3 regions of the Chryseobacterium sp. B21-037 genome follow, and region 1 is predicted to be linked to each of the others. Evidence: riboswitches for the same ligand, from Rfam matches in the RefSeq annotation. Region 1 holds a riboswitch; each other region holds the start of a gene.
The links. A riboswitch is a leader RNA that binds a small molecule or an ion and turns the genes downstream of it on or off. The one in region 1 is predicted to bind S-adenosylmethionine.
Positions count from the first base shown of each region.

Region 1 (3,531 bases):
ATTCTGATCAAATTTACTCGTTGATTTGGTATATCCGAACTGGAAATCCAGTTTTTGAGATTTATCACTAAAGCGTTTCTGATAGGTTATTACCGCTTCCTGTCTCAAATTATTCGTGTAAGCGGCATCAAATGCATGAAAATATCCTTCCCTGATACTGTCTTTAACAGGAATGTACGGTAGGTCAGCAAAACCGTTACTATCTGTGTAATTGCTGTTTTTATTATGATAGATATCGTAATTTAATAATAATCTGTCCTGTCCCAGATCAAATGTTAAGCCCGATTTCGCGAAATAACCACGGCCGATTCTATCCGTATTGCTTAATAATAAATCATTTTGATTCGAATTCAGCATACTTTCCCGATAGTTCTGTCCGATGTTCAGCTGCCATCCGAAATATTTATTACGGGCGTTTAAATTTAAAGAGTTGCTGGTTCTGCTTCTCAACTTACCGTAGTTGGTAAATGAATAATTTCCTGAATAAGTTGCCGTAAGATATTTATTGGCATTTTTGTTCGTAATGATATTCATAATTGCACCCCCGGAAGTTGCCGGGAATTCAGCGCCAGGTTGAGTGATCACTTCAATTCGGTCTACAGAATTGGCAGGCATCCCTTCCAAAAATGAATTGAGTTCATTGGAAGTAATGTTTAAAGGGCGTCCGTTAAGATAAACATCAAGGATCTTTCCCTGATACATCATACCGGCAATATCAGTAGACACCAGACCCGGAAGTTTTTTGATACCCTCTAAAACATTTCCGTTGTTCAGCTGGGGCTGTTCTGAAAAATCAAAAATAGTCCGGTCTGCTTTTTGTTCAACGGCTTTTTTAGTTTTGGTAATTACAACCCCTTCGATCTGCTTTTCCTTGACCTGGTTGTTGGTTTTTTCCTGAGCCTTTGTGACAATAATGCTTAAGGAAAATAAAACGAGTACAATTTTTTTCATAATGGTTTTTACTACTACTCAGTTAGACGTTTAAAATAAAAAAATGTTACAAGGAAAGTTTTTAGAGGGTTGTTTTATTCCATGAAATACCTCACAATAGAATATAATCATATTGCATCATCATACGGCTTGGTTTTGCGATTAATTTAAAAATTTTACAAATTATTTTTTTATTTGTAAAATAGTTATATCTTGTGCCTCACAATTATCAAGAATCTCATAGATGGGATAGCAACCTGCAAAACAAGCAAGGTGCTGAAATAGATAAGCCGGCAAGCTCCGGAAAAAATGTTTTTCTATTCATTCCCATCTTACAATTTTTGTTTAAAATTTAAAATCAATGTTTAAGAACAGGGAAAATTACAGCACAATGAATTTGACTTTTTGCCCGGCAGATATCGAAGCAAAGCTTCTGTATGCTGGTGATCACTCATGGCATTTCGTGATGTGTATGTGTTGTTGTTCTTAGCCTCTGGTTTCTATTAACTAATAAAACCGTTTATCATTTTTCTTTTAGCCTTGTGTTTTCAAGGTTACAGGATACTTTTTGCTTAAAATTTTAAGCAAACAAAAAAATTATAACAAAAATTTAAAAATAAAACACATGCGCCATTTTAAAAATAGAAGTATCATTGCTTCGGCCACTTTAATTTCGACGTTTTACTTCGCCCAGTCTGATACTCTAAAATCAAAAAAAATCGATGAGGTTGTTCTTCTCGGTTCAAGAGGATCAGGTAGATCATTAACAGATACTCCGGTTCCAGTAGACGTTATTAACATTTCAAAAATATTGAAACAAAGCCCGGTTAATAATATAAGCCAGGCTCTAAACTATATTGTCCCTTCTTTTTCCTCCACATCGCATACTGTAAATGACGGGACGGATTTTGTGGATCCTGCACAATTGAGGGGTTTAGGTCCCGATCAGGTTTTAGTTTTACTTAATGGGAAAAGAAGGCATCAGTCTTCACTCATCAATGTAACCCTTACACCAGGTAGGGGTTCGGTGGGAACAGATCTTAATGCGATTCCTGCTTTTGCTTTGGATAAAATTGAAGTGCTTCGGGATGGTGCTTCTGCACAATACGGATCTGATGCTATTGCAGGAGTTGTCAATTTAGGTCTTAAAAAAAGATTGGGGTTATCCGGTCAGTTATTTTTGGGAGGATATGCTTCACCGGTTACCAACAATTTTTCCGGTGGACTGGATGGAGAAACCATCTCTTTAGACCTGAATTATGGATTCAAACTTGGAAAACAGGGTTTCTTCAATATTACCACATCAACACAATACCGGGATCCTTATTCCCGAGCTGGTGTGAGGAATGGCGATATATACAATGCCTATAATGCTATTAACTACAGGGCTGCTCAAGATGGGATAGATATAGACGGGCTTTATAAGAATATAAATAATACTTCCAATAGCCAGCAAATTATCAATACGATTAAACAATATGCAACAAAAGTAAATTATTTTTCATCTGATTTACAGAATAAAATTGCAAACGCCAATAACATTTCAACTTTACAGGGTTTATTAGGAGGGGATGTTACCAATGATGAACTTGCATATAGAGGACTTCAACGGAAAGACTTCAGTATCAGGGCAGGACAGTCGAAACTACAATCAGCCCAGGTATATTATAATTCGGAAATTCCGATTAATGATGACTGGAAGGTGTATTCTTTTGGAGGATATAGCTACAGGCTGGGGAATGCCGGAGGTTTTTTCCGTTTGCCTAATACCGAGAGAAATATCAATTTTATAACACCCAACGGATATCTGCCACAGATTGAGTCTACCATTAATGATTATTCATATGCAGCTGGGATCAAAGGAAAATGGAATGACTGGAATATAGATCTCAGTAACACTTTTGGAAAGAATACTTTCAAGTTTGGAGTTGTTAATACTTTTAATTCTTCATTGGTCAACAACTCTCCAAGAAGATTTGATGCAGGTGGACTTGAGTTTTTGCAAAACACCCTAAACCTTGACTTTTCCAAAAAGTATGATGTATTGCATGGGCTGAACATTGCATTTGGAGGGGAATACCGTTATGAAAATTATAAGGTGAATGCCGGTAACGAGAATTCTTATGCCTCTTATGATATTTATGGAAATGTAGTGACCGTAAATACTCCAAAAAATGAGCTTGTGACTGATTTTTTTGGCGTAACAAGACCTGCCGGTTCCCAGGTATTTCCGGGATTTAGTCCGGATAATGCTGTTTCCGGAAATAGAAATAGTGTGGCCGGATATGTAGATGTGGAGCTGGAACCAACGGATTGGTGGCTGGTAGAAGGTGCTTTGCGCTATGAAAACTATTCAGACTTTGGATCTACCTTTAATTATAAACTAGCGACTAATGTGAAGTTGGCTGATAATTTTAATTGGAGAGGTGCTGTTTCTACAGGTTTTAGAGCCCCTTCATTAGCCCAGATCTATTATAGCTCAACATCAACCTTAATTCAACAGGGCAATACTACCCAGGTAGGAACTTTTAGGAATAATTCCGAGGCTGCACAGGCGCTTGGGATTCCAAAACTGAAACAGGAAACCTCCCAGTCGTACAG
Region 1 is NZ_JALGCB010000001.1:3,299,444-3,302,974, reverse strand. Features, by position in the region: gene MTQ00_RS14625 (outer membrane beta-barrel family protein) at 1-951, opposite strand, end outside; SAM-I-IV-variant riboswitch at 1,152-1,250, shown strand; gene MTQ00_RS14620 (TonB-dependent receptor plug domain-containing protein) at 1,556-3,531, shown strand, end outside.

Region 2 (3,531 bases), 820 kb from region 1:
TTGAATTAGCAACAGCCACTACTTTAAGATCTATTTTTTTCCGTCTCTTAATTTCTTCGGAAGATTCCAATACCTGGTCAATCAGAGTTTTACCCACATTCCCATGTCCAATGATTGCAAGATGAACGGTTTTAGGTTTTTTGGATATTTCAGATTCAATGATATTCTTAGTTTTCTCATCCTGAGAAGAGGTAACTACAATATTTACTCTTTTTTCACTTGCTATCTGATTCAGAAGCAAAGGAAAAACATTATTTCTTGCCAGTTCCGCCAGTATTTTATTAAAATCTTCAGCTACAAACCCCAGAACTGAAACGTTATTAATACTATAAATCTGAGATACTGCTCCTGATTTCCTTTCCGCTTCAAATTCCTCAATCAGACAATTAACCGCATTTTCAGAATCGTTTTCGTGAACCAAAATTGATATTCCGTTTTCTATAGCCTGTTGTGAGATCACTCCTACACTAATCCTGGCTAAAGTAAGTGCTTTAAAAATTCTACCGTCAATACCGATTTCCCCTAAGAAATCTTCTCCTTCAAATTTGATGATTGATCTGTTCTTTAAAAATTTTATTTCGTTAACATTTTTCATCTGTTCATTCTTTATTGTTTAGCTTTATTACAGGTTTCTTGTAATTGTTCAGTTTCTTTCTGTAATAAAATGGTTTTAATGATATTATTTAATTGTTTGTATTCCATTAGGAAGGCATCATGCCCGTGAACTGAGGTGATCTCGTGATAAGAAACATCCTTTTTTTTACCTTTCAGTTTTTCAAAACACATCCGGATTTCGGAAGCAGGAAAGAACAAATCTGTATCAACGGAGATCAAGTGCATTCGTGCCTGTACATTCTCCAGCCTTTCTTCCTCGGCATTAATGTTCATCAGCAAATGATTCATCAGTTGATAAGATTTTAAACTAAATCTTTCATTAAGAGCTTTTCCGTGATATTCAAGCCAATCTTCCGATTCAAGCTTATTTTTTGCGGTATTGTATTTATTTTGAAATCTGTCGTTTAAAGATTGTGGGGTTCTATAACATAGCATTGCATGGATTCTTGCCTTTTGTAACGGAGCGTCATTTCCATTTAATAAAAATTTCTGAACCATACATTGCGCATGCAGCCAATCATGAGTTCTGAAATCACAGGCAATGGGAATAAATACTTCTGCAAGTTCCGGGCGTTTAACCAGCATTTCCCATCCTATTCCTCCACCAAGAGAACCTCCGATAATCGCATATAGACTTTTAATGTTAAGTAATTCTAGCCCTTTTAAAAATATGCCTGCAATATCCGAAGGAGTAAACTCTTCATATTCTTCAATTAAAAAATCATCGTAACCATTTCCGGGAATATTGAAACACAAAACCGTATAGACATTGGTATCAACCACCTGGCCATCTCCTACTAATTGCTTCCACCAGCCATTTGTTCCCGATACATTGGAATTTCCCGTTAAAGCATGGTTGATTAAAATAACAGGTGCTGAAAACAGCTCTTTCCCGAAGGTCTGATAGCTCAACGGGATATTGCATTCCTTTCCGGAATTAGTTTGATACGAAAGATTAATATGTTTTAGTTCTGTTTTCAATTCTATTATACATTATTTATAATACAATTGAAAATGCCACAGGAAATGGCTGAAAAACTCAGTAAGTTATCTGTCCAAAAAATAATTTGGTAGAACGTAGCACCTTCTTCGCTTGCGCAAAGGGTTGCTAAGGTTTCATCGGGTCTAATCCCTCAACCTTTCTTGATAACATTTTCAATATTTGAATGATCGAATGGTGCAAAGATATAACATTTTATTTAATTTTTTCATGAAAAAAATAATTTATTCTGAAAATCCCTGTAATCATTATAGTTACAAGGATGTATTAAGAATTATTCAGATAGAAAAAATTGGAATTATTTTTCAAAAAAATTACCTTCGTAGTGAAAAATGATGAACTATGACTGCAGAAAAACAAAGATTACAGGATATAAAATGGAAAAACTGGGGGCCTTATGTAAGCAACAGACAATGGGGTAATGTTCGTGAGGATTATAGTCCCAATGGCAATGCGTGGAATTTCACCAATCATGATAAAGCTGAAAGTTATGCCTACCGTTGGGGTGAAGAAGGGATTGCCGGAATATCGGACACCAAACAGCTTTTTTGTTTCGCTCTTTCATTTTGGAACAAAAAGGACAAAATGATCAAAGAACGTTTTTTCGGATTGAGTAATCCCCAGGGCAATCATGGTGAAGATATCAAAGAGATCTTTTACTATCTGGACAACACGCCTACCCATAGTTATATGAAGATGGTGTATAAATATCCGATCCATGAATTTCCTTATGATCACCTGCTATCTGAAAACGGCAGACGAAGCAAAAAGGAAGCTGAATTTGAAATCTTTGATACCGGAATCTTTGATAATGATGAATATTTTGATATTTTCATCGAATACTGTAAAGCAGATGCTGAAGATTTTTTAGTCCGTATCACAGTTTGTAACAGGAGCCAAAACGACGCACCTATTGTTGTTGCTCCAACAGCCTGGTTCCGTAACAACTGGAAATGGGGATATAATACTTATAAAGGTCAGCTAAACGCCTCATACAACGGTTGTATTGATATTAACCATGATAGTATTTCCATCAAAAAATTCTATTCAAGAAATACCGGTGCCAAAAGTCTCTTTTGTGATAATGAAACCAATACACCTAAATTATACGGAGCTCCTTTAACAGATAACACCTATTTCAAGGATGGTATAAACGATCACATTATTCATAACTCCAATACCGTTAATCCGGAAAAAAGAGGTTCAAAAGCCGCTTTTGTGATTGAAGAAATTATTGGTGGGGGACAATCAAAAACCTTTGATTTCAGGTTGGCGCCAAACGACACCGATGAACCATTTCATCATTTTGATGAGATTTTCAACACCCGGATTGCTGAGGCCAACGAATTCTATGAAGAAGTTCAGCACGATGTAACGAATGATGATGAAAGAAATGTTCAACGTCAGGCGTTCGCAGGGCTATTATGGAACAAACAATTTTATCATTATAATGTTGGGAAATGGCTTAAGGGAGATCCTAATTTTGATGCACCGAGGGATTTCAATCATTATGTAAGAAATACAGAGTGGAACCACATGCACAATAAGGACATTATTTCAATGCCGGACAAATGGGAATACCCATGGTATGCTACTTGGGATCTCGCTTTTCACTGCGTTCCCTATGCATTAATTGATGCCCAGTTTGCAAAAAACCAACTTCTCTTGTTAACCAAAGAGTGGTATATGCATCCTAATGGACAACTTCCGGCGTATGAATGGAACTTAAGTGATGTAAATCCACCTGTCCATGCTTGGTCTTGTTTCAGGGTATTTAAGATTGATGAAAAGACCAATGGAAAACCGGATCTCCTGTTTCTGGAAAAGGTTTTTCAAAAATTACTTTTGAACTTTACCTGGTGGGTAAACCGTAAGGATAAAAACGGTAAAAATATTTTCGGCGGCGGTTTTCTAGG
Region 2 is NZ_JALGCB010000001.1:4,117,565-4,121,095, reverse strand. Features, by position in the region: gene MTQ00_RS22405 (ACT domain-containing protein) at 1-595, opposite strand, end outside; gene MTQ00_RS22400 (alpha/beta fold hydrolase) at 607-1,596, opposite strand; SAM riboswitch class I at 1,660-1,768, opposite strand; gene MTQ00_RS18440 (MGH1-like glycoside hydrolase domain-containing protein) at 1,958-3,531, shown strand, end outside.
Region 2: another riboswitch for S-adenosylmethionine. It lies ahead of MTQ00_RS22400 (alpha/beta fold hydrolase); the one in region 1 lies ahead of MTQ00_RS14620 (TonB-dependent receptor plug domain-containing protein).

Region 3 (3,531 bases), 660 kb from region 1:
CACTGAAAACACGAGAGTTTCTTATCCGATTTACCATATTAACAAAATTGTACTGCCTTCTAAAGCTGGGCATGCTAAGAAGATTGTTTATCTTTCAGCTGATGCATTCGGAGTATTACCTCCGGTTTCAATTTTAGATGAAAATCAGGCTCAATACCACTTTTTATGTGGATATACTTCTAAATTAGCAGGAACTGAAAGAGGAATTACTTCTCCAGAACCTTCATTCTCTCCGGCTTTTGGTGAGGCATTTCTTACGTTACATCCTACCATGTACTCTAAAACCTTGATTGGTAAAATGAAAGAACATGGAGCAAAAGCTTATTTGGTAAATACAGGATGGAACGGTACAGGAAAAAGAATCTCATTAAAAGATACAAGAGCCATTATTGATGCAATAATTGATGGATCTATTGAGAACGCTCCTAAGGCACAAGTACCTATTATGAACTTGGAAATTCCTACTTCTTTACCCAATGTTTCAGAAGGCATTCTGGATCCAAGACATACATACAGTGATGCTTCAGAGTGGGAAGAGAAGGCTAAAGACTTAGCATCAAGATATATTAAGAATTTTGAACAGTATTGTAACACTGAAGAGGGGAAAAAGCTGGTTGCTTCCGGACCTCAATTACAAGAACAAACAATATAAAAAAAGAAAAGCCTCATCATTGATGAGGCTTTTTTATGTATTAAAACATCCTAAAAGCTTAATAAAGCCAGTCTGTATCCTTTCATTCCAAAGCCGGATAATACAGCATCTGTGTGAGCCGCTGTTACTGACTTTTGCCGGAATTCTTCTCTTTTATAAATATTGCTGATATGTACTTCAATCTTAGGTTTCTGTATATTCTTTAAACAGTCGGCTATCGCATAAGAGTAATGAGTAAAAGCCCCCGGATTGATAATAACAGCATCAAAATCATCTTCCTGAAGTCTGTTAATTAATTCTCCTTCAATATTCGATTGATAATAGTTCAGTTCGTAAGAAAGGAATTCATCTTTTAGTTTTTCCAAATATTCATCCATTGAAATTATTCCATAAATTTCAGGTTCTCTTGTACCCAACAGATTTAGATTCGGCCCGTTTATGATTAAAATTTTCATAACATAAAATTAAAAAGTTTTTTTCGATTAGTGCGGATATTTTACGGGTTTTATTTGAAGAAGATGTTTTACATTATTTTTAATGATATTTCTCATGTTTAAAAATTTAACATTTTCTCTAATGGTTTATTAACAGGTGTTTTAAGTGAAAATTAAGTTAATTTTTGAGAATTTAAAATAAAAAATAAATTAGTCTACTTGTTTTATAGACTAATTGTTTTTAGATTTGCATCCATATTTCGATCGGCTTATAAAGAAAGATGGAGGGAACTGACCCTACGAAGTCTTAACAACCTGCATGATGCAAGGTGTTACATTCAGCCTTTTAAGGAAAAATAAGCATTTGGTTAAATCAATTTCTTGATGCCCTTTGCTGTGTTTTCCGCAAAGGGTATTTTTTTAATATTTAACAAATAAAATTGATTATGGTTAGTAGAAATTTATTCAAAGCTGGTGTTTGGATTTCACCCGGTGCTTTGTTTTTCTTAGGCATTATTAGTGTTAATGGGCAGGAGATAAAGCAGAAGAAAGATACGCTTAGGGAAAAAGATATTGATGAAGTCGTTGTAGTAGCTTACGGTAAAGCGAAAAAGACGAGTTACACAGGTTCTGTAGCGACGATCTCCAGCGAAAAGATTAATAATCGGCCGGTAACCAATATTACAAAAGCTTTGGAAGGGCAGGTAGCGGGATTGCAGGCAGTAAGTGCTTCAGGCCAACCGGGTGCTACGGCAACAATCCGTATCAGGGGGATCGGATCTATTAGTGCCTCAAGTAATCCTTTATTCGTGGTGGATGGAATTCCTTTTGATGGAAATATCAATTCTATCAGCCCAAATGATATAGAATCAATTAGTGTTTTGAAAGATGCTACGGCAAGCTCTCTGTATGGATCAAGAGGTGCTAACGGAGTGATTATTGTGACTACAAAGTCAGGGAAAAAAGGAGAATCACGAATCAATTTTAATATCAGTCAGGGATTTTCCAGCAGGGCTGTAAAGGACTATGAACAGGTTACCACGGACCAGTATTTTCAATTATATTGGGAAGCAATGAGAAATGGATATAAATCAGGACAGGTTTCAGCACAACAGGCTGCGCAAATGGCCACAGATAATCTTGTGAATAACCTGGGCATCAATCCATATGGTTCTAACTATGCAAAACCGGTAGGGACAGATGGAAAACTGCTGCCTGGAGCAAGGCCTTTATGGAATGATGACTGGAGGGATATACTACAAAGAGTGGCCTCAAGAAACCAGGTTGATCTTGATTTTAGTGGCGGAAATGAAAAAGGAAACTACTTTTTCTCATTGGGATATCTTGATGATAAGGGTATTGCCATAGGATCCGGATTTACAAAATACAGTACGAGATTGAAGATTAATAATGAAGTGAAAAAATGGTTAACAGTTGGAGCAAACCTTAGCTATACCAATAGTCTTCAGGAGGCACCACCATCTTCCGATTCAAGAACTGATAATATTATTAATGCAGCCAGAGTAATTCCTTCTTTTTATCCATACTATGAAAGAAATCCTGACGGAAGCTATAAGCTTGATGCTAACGGAAATACAATTTACGACTTCGGAAAGTACAGGCCGACAAGTGCTTTGCAAAATCAAAATGCAGCAGCAACTTTGCCATTAGACAAAAATGAAAACAGGGAAGATAACTTTTCAGGAAAAGGGTATTTGGATTTTACCTTCTTACCGGAATTAAAATTTAAATCCAGTTTTTCAATTGACCTGGTAAATTATAATGGGCATTATTATTCAAATCCGTTACTTGGGGAAGGTAGTGAAATCGGAGGTTCAGTGACCAAGACAAATTCACGGACATTATCTTATACAACCAGTAATATCTTGACCTATGACAAAAAATTCAATCAGCATCATTTCAATATTCTAGCCGGACAGGAGTTTTATCATTATGAGTATCAGACGATATCCGGAAGCCGAAGTCAGTTTTCTTTACCTTATTATTATGAACCGGATGCAGCGGCTTTATTAGGAGGTTTTAGTGGTAATAGTGATAAATTAGGTTTACTGAGTTTTTTAGGTAAAGCAGAGTATGATTTCAATAACACTTATTTTATTTCCGGATCTGTAAGATCAGACGGATCTTCCCGTTTTTCACCGCAAAACAGATGGGGAACTTTCTGGTCAGTAGGAGGTTCATGGAAGGCGTCTAATGAGCAATTCATTAAAAATCTAAATTTCTTTAATCAGCTAACCCTTCGTGCGAGTTACGGAGGACAGGGAAATGATAAGTTGAGTACTTATTATGCTTACCAGAGTCTTTACGCATTTTACAATAATCTGGGAGAAGGGGGAACAGTTGCTAGCAGACTTCCCACTCCTGATCTTAAGTGGGAAACCAATCTTAACTTGAATGTGGGGCTGGAATTTGCTATTCTTAAAA
Region 3 is NZ_JALGCB010000001.1:3,959,958-3,963,488, forward strand. Features, by position in the region: gene pckA (phosphoenolpyruvate carboxykinase (ATP)) at 1-652, shown strand, start outside; gene MTQ00_RS17705 (type II 3-dehydroquinate dehydratase) at 703-1,107, opposite strand; SAM riboswitch class I at 1,353-1,449, shown strand; gene MTQ00_RS17710 (SusC/RagA family TonB-linked outer membrane protein) at 1,533-3,531, shown strand, end outside.
Region 3: another riboswitch for S-adenosylmethionine. It lies ahead of MTQ00_RS17710 (SusC/RagA family TonB-linked outer membrane protein); the one in region 1 lies ahead of MTQ00_RS14620 (TonB-dependent receptor plug domain-containing protein).